Diaphorobacter ruginosibacter: one gene and its partner. The protein of the gene in region 1 interacts with the protein of each later gene in a pairwise test. Links are inferred from orthologs where the notes say so. Each region holds a gene or a part of one and is shown on either strand. Other genes may lie near its edges.

Evidence for each region. The genes of interacting proteins can lie anywhere in the genome.
Region 2: the proteins of uvrB (region 1) and uvrA interact in binary tests that used the Escherichia coli proteins (3 or more experiments, as listed by UniProt). The link is inferred for Diaphorobacter ruginosibacter from one-to-one orthologs.

Annotation. Positions count from the first base shown.
Region 1 is NZ_CP060714.1:2,571,314-2,579,395, forward strand. The notes cover bases 2,348-5,236. They hold uvrB (excinuclease ABC subunit UvrB), read right to left. Parts: upstream 4,889-5,236; coding sequence 2,807-4,888; downstream 2,348-2,806. Other genes in these bases: iscR (Fe-S cluster assembly transcriptional regulator IscR), read right to left, coding at 2,348-2,536; H9K76_RS11565 (amino acid aminotransferase), read left to right, coding at 5,069-5,236. Outside these bases: iron-sulfur cluster assembly protein IscA, read right to left, coding at 1-159; Fe-S cluster assembly scaffold IscU, read right to left, coding at 165-578; H9K76_RS11550 (IscS subfamily cysteine desulfurase), read right to left, coding at 659-1,879; more of iscR, read right to left, coding at 2,000-2,347; more of H9K76_RS11565, read left to right, coding at 5,237-6,265; ygiD (4,5-DOPA-extradiol-dioxygenase), read right to left, coding at 6,406-7,338; H9K76_RS11575 (GntR family transcriptional regulator), read right to left, coding at 7,451-8,082. UniProt on the Escherichia coli protein: The UvrABC repair system catalyzes the recognition and processing of DNA lesions. A damage recognition complex composed of 2 UvrA and 2 UvrB subunits scans DNA for abnormalities.
Region 2 is NZ_CP060714.1:4,749,839-4,754,702, forward strand. Bases 1,349-4,864 are described here. They hold uvrA (excinuclease ABC subunit UvrA), read left to right. Parts: upstream 1,349-1,673; coding sequence 1,674-4,664; downstream 4,665-4,864. Other genes in these bases: H9K76_RS21400 (MarR family winged helix-turn-helix transcriptional regulator), read right to left, coding at 1,349-1,424. Also shown: H9K76_RS21395 (MFS transporter), read right to left, coding at 1-847; more of H9K76_RS21400, read right to left, coding at 918-1,348. UniProt on the Escherichia coli protein: The UvrABC repair system catalyzes the recognition and processing of DNA lesions. UvrA is an ATPase and a DNA-binding protein. A damage recognition complex composed of 2 UvrA and 2 UvrB subunits scans DNA for abnormalities.

The DNA of each region.
Region 1 (8,082 bases):
GATGTCCTCGGGTGCCTGATCGTCCACATACTCCAGCTTGTAGGCCAGTCCCGAGCAGCCGGTGGTCTTCACGCCCAGGCGCACGCCAAGCCCCTTGCCCCGGCGGGACAGGTAGCGGCTCACGTGCCGTGCGGCAGCTTCGGTCAGTGTCACTGCCATGTTGTTCAGGCCGCTGTCGAATCGGCAGTGACGGTTTCGCCGCGCTTGGCCTTGTAGTCGCTCACGGCTGCCTTGATGGCGTCTTCGGCCAGGATGGAGCAGTGAATCTTCACGGGAGGCAGCGCCAGCTCTTCGGCGATCACGCTGTTCTTGAGCGCGGCGGCCTCGTCCAGCGTCTTGCCCTTGACCCACTCGGTCACGAGCGAGGACGAGGCAATCGCCGAGCCGCAGCCGTAGGTCTTGAAGCGCGCGTCTTCGATGACCCCGGTCTCCGGGTTCACCTTGATCTGCAGCTTCATCACGTCGCCGCATGCCGGTGCGCCGACCATGCCGGTGCCCACTGTGTCGTCGCCCTTGTCGAACGAACCCACGTTGCGGGGGTTCTCGTAATGGTCGATCACTTTGTCTGAATAAGCCATGGTGTACTCCTTTTTCTGCGTCTGCCGCCGGCCTCTTGGTGTGCGAGGACCGCGAGCGGGGCGCAGCGATCAATATGAAATCAGTGCGCAGCCCACTGGATGGTGCTCAGGTCGACGCCATCCTTGAACATCTCCCACAGCGGGCTCAACTCACGCAGCTTGGCCACGTTGTGGCGGATGGTGGAGATCGCGTAGTCGATCTCTTCCTCGGTCGTGAAGCGGCCGATGGTCATGCGCAGGCTGCTGTGGGCGAGCTCGTCGCTGCGGCCGAGCGCGCGCAGCACGTAGCTCGGCTCCAGGCTTGCGGAGGTGCAGGCGGAACCCGACGACACCGCCAGGCCCTTGATACCCATGATCAGCGATTCGCCTTCGACGAAGTTGAAGCTCATGTTCAGGTTCTGCGGAACGCGGTGCTCCATGCTGCCGTTGATGAACACCTGCTCGATGTCCTTCAGGCCGTCGAGCAGGCGCTTTTGCAGCGCTGCCGCCTTGGCATTCACCTCGTTCATTTCCAGCTTGATGATGCGGAACGCCTCACCCATGCCGACGATCTGGTGCGTGGGCAGCGTGCCGGAGCGCATGCCGCGCTCATGGCCACCACCATGGATCTGAGCCTCCAGGCGCACGCGCGGCTTGCGGCGCACGTAGAGCGCACCGACGCCCTTGGGGCCGTAGGTCTTGTGGGCGGTCATGCTCATCAGGTCGATGGGCAGCTTGTTCAGGTCGATCTCGACACGGCCCGTGGCCTGTGCGGCATCGACGTGGAAGATGATGCCCTTCTCGCGGCAGATCGTGCCGATCGCAGGAATGTCCTGGATCACGCCGATCTCGTTGTTCACGAACAGCACGCTCACGAGGATGGTGTCCGGGCGGATCGCCGCCTTGAAGGCTTCCAGGTCAAGCAGACCGTCTTCCTTCACGTCCATGTAGGTGACCTCGAAGCCCTGGCGCTCGAGTTCGCGCATGGTGTCCAGCACGGCCTTGTGCTCAGTCTTGAGCGTAATGAGGTGCTTGCCCTTGCCCTTGTAGAACTGCGCTGCGCCCTTCAGTGCCAGGTTGATCGACTCGGTGGCGCCGCTGGTCCAGACGATCTCGCGTGGATCGGCACCCACCAGGTCGGCCACATGGCCGCGCGACTTCTCGATGGCCTCTTCGGCCTCCCAGCCCCAGGCATGGCTGCGCGAAGCTGCGTTGCCGAAATGTTCGCGCAACCAGGGGATCATCGCGTCAACAACACGGGGATCCACCGGGGTGGTCGCACCGTAGTCCAGGTAAATGGGGAAATGGGGAGTCATGTCCATGGCTATCTCGCTTTAGCGATCTGGCTGGCGAATGTCAGTTAACAGAAGGGTTCAAAAAAAGATCCGGCATATGCAGCAGCGCGGCCAGCCATGCTGGCCCTTGCGCCACCACGCTGCTGATCAGGACTTGGCGAAAACGTTGCCCAGTGCGAACACCGAGTTCGGCGCGTTCACGCGGATCGGCTTGACCACCGGGGTCGTGGAGATCGCACGGCGAGCCACTGGCTTGTCCTCGATCTGCACACCCTTGGCGAGTTGGTCATCGACGAGCTTCTGCAGCGTGACGGAATCGAGAAACTCCACCATGCGCTGGTTCAGCGAAGCCCACAGCTCGTGCGTCATGCAGCGACCTGCTTCGCCCAGGCAGTTTTCCTTGCCACCGCACTGGGTCGCATCGATGGGTTCGTCCACGGACACGATGATGTCGGCCACGGTGATGTCGCCGGCCTTGCGGGCCAGCGTATAGCCACCGCCCGGGCCACGGGTGGATTCCACCAGCTCGTGGCGGCGCAGCTTGCCGAAGAGTTGTTCCAGATACGACAGGGAAATCTGCTGACGCTGGCTGATGGCCGCCAGGGTGACTGGGCCATTGTTCTGGCGCAGGGCCAGATCGATCATGGCAGTGACCGCAAAACGGCCTTTGGTTGTGAGACGCATCGCAAGCTCCTTGTTGGTTCAGGCTTGATCGTTTGATAATCGCCACGGATCGCCTTTCGGCAACCCGGGCACCACCGTCTCCGCCCGCTCTCCGACGCGGCATGAACACGAGGTTCGCCCGCCAGAGCCCTAAATATTGTGGGGTTGTTTTCTTGAGTAATTAGCCCAAGTATAACACAAATCCCTATTGTTTTTGTCGGGTAACTGAATTCGTCAGGCTCGAGGGCCTCCAAACCCGGAATCGGAGACCCTGAAAACCGCATCCGCGCATCAGGCCAGGCGCTCGTTTCCGCCATGCGAGCCGAACACGCGATCCTTCAGGCGCGAGAGTTGGTCGCGCACCTTGGCGGCCTGCTCGAACTCCAGATTGCGTGCGTGATCCATCATGGCCTTCTCCAGGCGCTTGATCTCCCGCGCGATGTCCTTCTCGGACATCTCTTCCAGCTCCAGATCCCGGGCCGCCTGCTGCTGCAGGCGTTCCGTCTCCTGGCCGGCCTTCTCGCTATAGACACCATCAATCAGGTCTTTTACCTGCTTGACAATGCTTCGCGGCGTGATGCCGTTTTCCTCGTTGTATGCGATCTGTTTTGCGCGCCGTCGTTCCGTTTCTCCCATGGCTTTTTTCATGGATTCCGTTACACGGTCGGCGTACAGGATCGCCGTGCCCTCCGCATTGCGGGCAGCACGGCCGATCGTCTGGATCAGGCTGCGCTCCGCGCGCAGGAAGCCTTCCTTGTCAGCATCGAGGATGGCCACCAGCGACACCTCGGGAATGTCCAGCCCCTCGCGCAGCAGGTTGATGCCGACCAGCACGTCAAATGCACCCAGGCGCAGGTCGCGGATGATCTCCACGCGCTCGACCGTGTCCACGTCCGAGTGCAGGTAGCGCACCTTCACGCCGTTGTCGGACAGATACTCGGTGAGCTGCTCGGCCATGCGCTTGGTCAGCGTTGTAATGAGTACCCGTTGATTCTTTTCAACCCGAATGCGTATTTCCTGCAGCACGTCGTCCACCTGATGGGTGGCCGGGCGCACTTCGACGATCGGATCAACAAGCCCGGTGGGCCGCACGACCTGGTCGACGACCTGGCCCGAATGTTGTTTTTCGTAGTCAGCCGGCGTCGCGGAGACGAACACCACCTGGCGCATGCGCTGCTCGAACTCCTCGAACTTGAGCGGGCGGTTGTCCAGCGCCGAAGGCAGTCGGAACCCGTACTCCACGAGCGTCGTCTTGCGGGCGCGGTCGCCGTTGTACATGGCGTTGAGCTGGCCGATCATCTGGTGGCTCTCGTCCAGGAACATGATCGAGTCGCGCGGCATGTAGTCGGTGAGCGTGCTTGGAGGATCGCCGGGCGCCGAGCCCGAGAGATGACGCGTGTAGTTCTCGATTCCCTTGCAGTGCCCCACCTCGCTGAGCATTTCCACATCGAAACGCGTACGCTGCTCGAGGCGCTGCGCCTCGACCAGCTTGCCCTCCTTCACAAAGAACTTCAGGCGCTCGTCGAGTTCGAGCTTGATCGTCTCCACCGCGGCCAGCACCTTGTCACGCGGCGTGACGTAGTGGCTGCTCGGATAGACCGTGAAACGCGGAATCTTCTGCTGCACGCGCCCGGTGAGCGGATCGAAGAGCTGCAGGCTGTCGACCTCGTCGTCGAACAGCTCGATGCGCAGCGCCAGCTCGGAGTGCTCGGCCGGGAATACGTCGATCGTATCGCCGCGCACGCGGAACTTCCCGCGGCTGAAATCCTGCTCGTTGCGCTGGTACTGCATGCGGATGAGCTGCCCGATCGCGTCGCGCTGCGAAAGCTTGTCGCCCTGGCGCAGCGTCATCACCATCTGGTGGTAGCTCGAAGGCTCACCGATGCCGTAGATGGCCGAGACGGTCGCCACGATCACCACGTCGCGCCGCTCGAGCAGGCTCTTGGTGCAGGACAGGCGCATCTGCTCGATATGCTCGTTGATTGCGCTGTCCTTCTCGATGAAGAGGTCGCGCTGCGGCACGTAGGCCTCCGGCTGGTAATAGTCGTAGTAGCTCACAAAGTACTCCACGGCGTTCTTCGGGAAGAACTCGCGGAATTCGCTGTAGAGCTGCGCCGCCAGCGTCTTGTTGGGCGCAAACACGATGGCCGGGCGCCCCAGCCGCGCGATCACGTTCGCCATCGTGAAGGTCTTGCCCGAGCCGGTCACCCCCAGCAGCGTCTGGAAGGCCTCGCCATCGTTCACCCCTTCCACCAGGCGGGCGATGGCCTCCGGCTGGTCGCCGGCCGGTGGATAGGGCTGGTAGAGCTGAAATGGAGAGCCCGGGAAGGAAACAAACTCGCCTTCAGCTACTTCTGTGGTGACTTCATGCATGACTTGTAAACGCAACGATGGCTTGCGCCGTTAAAATCGGGGGTTGCCCCTCAAGGCAAATCGACCGGATGGCTGCGAGCAACACGCATGCACCCTGCATGCAGCGCTGGCACCGCCTCTCGGCCTTGGCTAGTTTAGTTGGGGGCACCGCATCAGATTTCCACCCTTCAAGGACTTTTCATGTCTCTCTTCACCGCCGTCGAGATGGCCCCGCGTGACCCCATTCTGGGTCTGAACGAACAATTTGCCGCTGATACCAACCCCAACAAGGTGAATCTCGGCGTGGGCGTGTACTTCGACGATAACGGCAAGCTCCCCCTGCTGAAGTGCGTGCAGGCAGCAGAAAAAGCCATGATGGACAAGCCGTCCGCTCGTGGCTACCTGCCCATCGACGGTATCGCAAGCTATGACAGCGCCGTCAAGGCACTGGTGTTTGGTGCCGAGTCCGACGTGGTCAAGGCCGGCCGCGTGGCCACCGTGCAAGCCGTGGGTGGCACGGGTGGCCTGAAGATCGGTGCCGACTTCCTCAAGAAGCTCAGCCCGAACGCCAAGGTGCTGATCTCCGACCCGAGCTGGGAAAACCACAAGGCCATCTTCACCAATGCCGGTTTTGAAGTCGGCACGTACCGCTACTACGACGCGGCCACTCGCACGGTCAATTTCGAAGGCATGCTGGCCGACCTGAACGCTGCCGCTGCCGGCACCGTGGTCGTGCTGCACGCCTGCTGCCACAACCCCACCGGCTATGACATCACGGCCGAGCAGTGGGACCAGGTGATCGCCACCGTCAAGGCCCGCAACCTGGTCGCATTCCTCGACATGGCCTACCAGGGCTTCGGCCATGGCCTGAAGGAAGATGGCGCCGTCGTGGGCAAGTTCGTTGCCGCCGGCCTGACCATCTTCGTGTCGACCTCGTTCTCCAAGAGCTTCAGCCTGTATGGCGAGCGCGTGGGCGCCCTGTCCGTGGTGGCCACCGACAAGGACGAAGCCGCCCGCGTGCTGTCGCAACTGAAGATCGTGATCCGCACCAACTACTCCAACCCGCCGACACATGGCGGCGCCGTGGTTTCCGCCGTGCTCAACACCCCCGAACTGCGTGCGCAGTGGGAAGAAGAGCTGGGCGAAATGCGCGTGCGCATCAAGGCCATGCGCCAGAAGCTGGTGGACGGTCTGAAGGCTGCCGGCGTGAAGCAGGACATGAGCTTCATCACCACCCAGATCGGCATGTTCTCGTATTCGGGCCTCTCCAAGGACCAGATGATCCGCCTGCGTTCGGAATTTGGCGTGTACGGCACCGACACCGGCCGCATGTGCGTGGCTGCGCTGAACAGCAAGAACGTCGAGTACGTCTGCAAGGCCATCGCCGCCGTGATGTAAGACGCCGAGGAGGAGCGCCATGCGTTTCTCTTCGCTCACCCTTCAAAGGCCGCTTCCCTCGAGGCGGCCTTTTTGCCTTCTCTCGGGATGCGAACCCGGATGTCCGGGCGCTGACCATGCATGCCGGCGCCCCGCGCGGTTCACCCCCAGATCACGGACCGCATCGATATCGATGCGGACTGAAACCCCGTGTTGAAGAATCTCGGCATTTCCCTGGCGCTTGCCGCGCCCGCAGCGTAGAGCAGCGGCAGGTAGTGCTCGTGCGTCGGGTGCGCAAGCCGCGCCAGCTCGCCCTGCTTCTGGAACTGCACGAGCGACTCCAGCTCCCCGCGCTTGATGTGTCCCTGCACCTGCTCGTCGAACTCCGTGGCCCAGTCATAGGCCTCGTTCGGCGCGGAGCCGCGCTTCGTCCTGCGCAGGTTGTGGACCGCGTTGCCGCTGCCCACGATCAGCACGCCGCGCTCGCGCAATGCGCCCAGCTGGCGGCCCAGCGCGAAATGCGCCTCGGGGCTTCGGGCATAGTCCATGCTCAACTGGATCACCGGGATCTGCGCCTTGGGGAACATCGGCTTGAGCACCGACCAGGTTCCATGGTCCAGCCCCCACTCGCCCTCGTCGACCTTGAGCGGCTGCCGGTCTGCCGGCGAGCGAAGCTCTCCCGCCAAGGCCCTGGCGACGGCCGGTGCGCCGGGCGCGGGATATTGCTGCTCATGCAGCTCGCGCGGAAAACCGCTGAAATCGTGGATCGTGCGCGGATCGCTCATTCCCGTGAGATACCAGCCATCCTTGGTCAGCCAGTGGGCGGAAATACACAGGATGAGCTGCGGCTGGACGCTGCGTGCCGAGAGCGCCTGGCCGACCTGCTGCCAGCTGCGGCGCCAGAGGTTGTCCTCGATGGCATTCATCGGACTGCCGTGACCGACGAACAGCACCGGCATGCGCGGTGACGGCCGCAGGGAATCCAGCAGGGTGCGCACCTGCGCGGCATTCGCACGCAGGGAAATGCCGCCGAGCGCGACGGGAAGCGCGGCCAGCCCAGCCAATGCGGCGAGCGAGGTTCTACGTTGAAACATGGATAAAACAGGAAGACAGGGGCCAGGAAGGAATGGACAGCGAACCGCTGTATCGGAGCACGACGGGGCATCGAAGTTCCATCCTCTGCTCTGCCACGTTTTCCGGCACCCCCTACCCTGTCCTGTCATCCGCCGCAGGCAGTCGCACGCGCCCTTCACGGAAGGCCCGAGACAGGACCTGGGGGGTCGCGCAGATGTGAGCCTCGAGCGCCAATGCCGCCCGTGCGTCCTGTCCCGACATGGCGAGCTCGTAGATCTCCGCATGTTCGGCATGCACGTCGCGCACGGCTCCGGGCAGGTCCATCGCGTAGCGGCGGTAGCGCTCACCGTGCCGTGCCAGCATGCGCAGGATCTTCAATTCCCACGGTGACGGCCGGCCGGCCAGCAGCATCTCGTGGAAGCGCAGATTGAGCGCTTCCCAGCGGCCGCGGTTGTCGCGCGTGAGCGGCTGCTCCAGCCTGGAGAGATCTTCATAGCTCGCCCTGAGCTCGCTGCGCCAATGATCGTCGCCATGGCGGATCGACTCGCGCAGCGCGTGGGTCTCGATGTGCACGCGCAGTCGCGTGATGTCCTCCAGGTCCTCGATGGCGATCGGCGAGACACGGAACCCCCGCTGTCCCTCGGCCGTAACCAGTGCGTCACTCACCAGCCGGGTCAGCGACTCGCGCAGCGTGCCCGCCCCCACGGCGTAGCGCTGGCGCAGATGCTCCACGCGCAACTTGCTGCCGGGCAGCAGCCGGCCTT
Region 2 (4,864 bases), 2.2 Mb from region 1 along the record:
GCGCATACAGCGCGATGCCCACCAGGAATCCGGGGTGCGTGAGATCGCGCAGATGCAGCAGCGGCTCGTCGTGTTTCCATTGGTGCATGCCGAACAGGCCCAGCAGCAGCACGCCGGTCAGGATCACCAGCGCGAGGCGCTCGGGATGATCGAAGAGCTCGTAGCGGGCCTCCGAGAAGCTCCATTGCACGCAGCCGATCGCCAGCACGAAGAGCAGGACGGGCGCAAGCGACCAGCGCACCGGCGTGCTGCTCCTGCCGAGGTGGCGCGGCAGCAGCCAGCGCACGGCCAGGGCGATCAGTGCGGCCGGCGGAAGCACCACCCAGAAGACCCAGCGCCAGCCCCAGCCGTCCACGAGCCATGCGGACAGCAGCGGGCCGATCGCGCCGACGCTGAAGATGCTCAGCATGTACACGCGCACGGCGCGGGGCCGCTGGGCGGGCGAGAACAGCATGGGAATGAGCACGCGTGTGCTGATGAAGAACGCGCCGCCACCGAGGCCCTGCATCAGTCGCGCGGTGGTGAGTTCGGCCAGGTTGGCGGCATTCGCCGAGGCCAGGTCGCCGAGCGCATACAGCAGCAGCGCCAGGAGCAGGTAGTGGCGGTAGCCGAAATGCCTCGACAGCCACTGCTGCATCGCGATCATCAGCATGCTGCCGATGGCGTAGGCTGCCTGCACCTGTGCGAACTCGCGCGGCGCCACGCCGATGCCGCCCAGGATGTGCGACGAGGCGAAGACGAACATGCCGTTCTCGAGAAACTCCATGCCCACCAGCGCGCCCAGCAGCCACATCAGCAGCAGCTGCTTTTCTCGATGCAGGAAATGGTGCCAGCGCGGGGCTTTCATGAGGGTGTCCTAAGTGCGTGCACGCATGCGTGGTGCGGTGCGGCGTGCGTCGGGGCGTGTGTTCCGGGGATCAGGCCCGGGAGGCCGCCGTCACGTCCATGGTCTGCAGCCGTTCGTGCACGCGCCGCAACTGCTGCTGCATCTCGTGTGTTGCCGTATCGCCGATGGACGACCAGATCTGCAGATAGACCGCCTGCACGACAGGCATGGTCTTGAGCAGCAGCTCCGCGCCCTGGGACGTGAGCTGCAACTGCAGGCTGCGCCGGTCCTGCGCGTCGGCCGAGCGCACCAGCAGTCCGCGCCGCTCCATGCCGTCAAGCAGGCGCGTGACCTGGGTGCGCGTGGCGTTCAGCGACACGCCCAGCGAGGAGGGCCGCAGCGGCTCGTGCACGGCATCCGCAAGCAGGTTGAGCGCCAGGTATTCCTGCATGTGCAGCGCAAACGGCGCCAAGGCCTCGTTCACGCGCTGCTCCAGCAGGGCGGCGGTGTGCAGCATGAGGCGCGATGCGGCCACGGCATCCAGCACTTTTCGGGGTTTGCCGGCAAGAATGCGTTCGAGGCGGGAGTCAAGGCTCATGATCGTCGTGGATGTTATTTGATTTCAATTGAAATTATATCGTTTGTAATTAATAGGCGCAACACGAAGCCGTCGAACGCGCCGGACAGGGGTTTGTAGGCTTGTAGCGCGTGGGGCTGTGCAGCGGTGCGGGCGGTGTCCTATGATGTTTGGTTCGCCTGCGATGTGTGAGATTCCATGCCCCCAAAGCAAGACAAGTCTGCGGAGCCACTCCGTTCCCTTCACTCCGGTAGCGATGACGGTCGCTACATGGCGGATTCGCTGCGCCAGCGCCGCATCAGCATCCGCGGAGCGCGCACGCACAACCTCAAGAACATCGATCTCGACCTGCCGCGCGACCAGCTGGTGGTGATCACAGGGCTGTCGGGCTCGGGCAAGTCGAGCCTGGCCTTCGACACGCTGTACGCCGAAGGCCAGCGGCGCTACGTGGAAAGCCTGTCGACCTATGCGCGCCAGTTCCTGGGCCGGCTGGACAAGCCCGATGTCGACCTGATCGAGGGCCTGTCGCCCGCCATCAGCATCGAGCAGAAGGCGACCAGCCACAACCCGCGCTCCACCGTCGGCACGGTCACCGAGATTTACGACTACCTGCGCCTGCTCTATGCCCGCGCCGGTACGCCGTACTGTCCCGACCATGGCCTGCCACTGTCGTCGCAGACCGTGAGCCAGATGGTGGATGCCGTGCTCGCGCTGCCCGAGGACACGCGCATCATGCTGCTTGCGCCCGTGGCGCGGCAGAAGAAGGGCGAATTCAACGAGCTGTTCGCGCAGATGCAGGCACTGGGCTACGTGCGCTTTCGCGTGGACGGCAGCGTGTACGAATTCGAGAACCTGCCGGCGCTCAAGAAGACCGAGAAGCACGACATCGACGTGGTGATCGACCGCCTGCGGGTGCGCCCGGATGCGCAGCAGCGCCTGGCCGAAAGCATCGAGGCCGTGCTGCGCGTGGGCGGCACGGAGGGCAACGGCCGCGTGCTCGCGCTGGAGATGGACACCGACAGGGAGCACATGTTTTCCAGCAAGTTTGCCTGCCCCGTCTGCAGCTACTCGCTGGCGGAGCTGGAGCCGCGCCTGTTCTCGTTCAATTCGCCGACGGGGGCATGCCCCGCATGCGACGGCATCGGGCAGCAGGAAGTGTTCGATGCGGAGCGCGTGGTGGCGTTTCCCTCGCTGAGCCTGGCCAGCGGCGCGATCAAGGGGTGGGACCGCCGCAATGGCTACTACTTCGCGATGATCGAGAGCCTGGGAAGGCACTACGGCTTCAGCGTGGAGACCCCGTTCGAGGAGTTGCCGGGGCCTGTGCGCCACGCGATCCTCCACGGCTCCGGCACCGAGGAGATCGCGTTCACCTACCTGCTCGACAGCGGCCCGCAGAAGGGCAAGGCGATCGAGCGCCTGCATCCGTTCGAGGGCATTCTTCCCAACATGTCGCGCCGCTACCGCGAGACGGAGTCCTCCGTCGTGCGGGAAGACCTCGCGCGCTACCGCAGCACGCAGCCCTGCACCGAATGCCACGGCGCGCGGTTGCGCCGCGAGGCGCGTTTCGTGAAGGTGGGAGAGGGCGAGGAGCCGCTCGCGATCTACGAGATCAGCCACCGAACGCTGTCGGACGCGCTCGCGTGGTTCGAGAACCTGCGGCTTTCGGGGGCCAAGGCGGAAATCGCCGACAAGGTGGTGCGCGAGATCGCATCGCGCCTGACCTTTCTGAACGACGTGGGCTTGAACTACCTGAGCCTGGACCGCAGCGCCGAGACGCTCTCGGGCGGCGAGGCGCAGCGCATCCGCCTCGCGAGCCAGATCGGCTCGGGACTCACGGGCGTGATGTACGTGCTCGACGAACCCAGCATCGGCCTGCACCAGCGCGACAACGACCGATTGATCGGCACGCTGCAGCACCTGCGCGACATCGGCAACAGCGTGATCGTCGTCGAACATGATGAGGACATGATCCGCGCCGCCGACCACTGCGTGGACATGGGCCCGGGTGCAGGCGTGCATGGCGGCCGCGTGATGGCCCAGGGCACGTACGACGAGCTGTGCGCCGAGCCCGGGTCGCTCACCGGCCAGTATCTCTCGGGCAAGCTGCGCATTCCGGTGCCGCAGCGGCGCACGCCGTGGAAGCCCGTGCTTGAGTCCGAGCAGCCCGCAGCGCCGGAGAAAGCCGGCAAATCACGCTTTCCCGAGACCCCTGCCAGCCGCCGCAAGGCCGAGCGCATGGAAGTGCACCGCGCCACGCAGGGCAGGCTCCAGGCATTGCGCGTGATCGGCGCCGGCGGACACAGCCTGCAGAACGTGACGGCGGAGTTCCCCGTGGGGCTGTTCACCTGCGTGACGGGCGTGTCGGGCTCGGGCAAGAGCACGCTGGTCAACGACACGCTGTATGCCGCGGTGGCGCGCCAGCTCTACCGCGCACACGAGGAGCCCGCGCCGCACGAGGCGATCGAGGGCATCGACTATTTCGACAAGTGCATCAACGTGGACCAGTCGCCCATCGGCCGCACGCCGCGCAGCAACCCGGCCACCTATACCGGCCTGTTCACGCCCATCCGCGAGCTCATGGCCGAAACCAACACCGCCCGGGAGCGCGGCTACGGGCCGGGCCGATTCAGCTTCAACGTCGCGGGCGGCCGCTGCGAGGCCTGCCAGGGCGACGGCGTGGTGAAGGTGGAAATGCACTTCCTGCCCGATGTCTACGTGCCCTGCGATGTGTGCCACGGCGAGCGCTACAACCGCGAGACGCTCGAGGTGCTGTGGAAGGGCAAAAACATTGCGCAGATTCTCGACCTGACGGTGGAGGATGCGCATGCGTTCTTCAAGGACGTTCCCACCATTGCGCGCAAGCTGCAGACGCTGCTGGACGTGGGTCTGTCCTATATCCGCCTGGGCCAGAGCGCCACCACGCTGTCCGGCGGCGAGGCGCAGCGCGTGAAGCTGGCGCAGGAGCTCTCCAAGCGCGATACGGGGCGCACGCTGTATATCCTCGACGAGCCCACGACAGGCCTGCATTTCGCGGATATCGACCTGCTGCTCAAGGTACTGCTGCAACTGCGTGACGCGGGCAACACCATCGTCGTCATCGAGCACAACCTCGATGTCATCAAGACGGCCGACTGGATCATCGACATGGGGCCGGAGGGCGGTGCGGGCGGGGGAACCGTGGTGGCGGTGGGGACGCCGGAGGATGTGGCGGGGAATCCGGGCAGCCATACGGGGAGGTATCTCAAGCCTTATCTGGCTTAGGTTTTTGGGTTCTTGGCTGAGGGCGGAGGCCGGGAGTGCCCCCGGCGGGGCAGTCACTTTTTGCGCGCGCAAAAAGTCACCAAAAAGGCGTTTTAATACCCACGGCAGAACTCGCTTTTCGCCTGCGGCGCTCCGCTCAGACAGCCGCCGTGAGTCAGATTAGGGGGAGGAGCATTCGGCACGTCGCTGCGCTCGTGCTG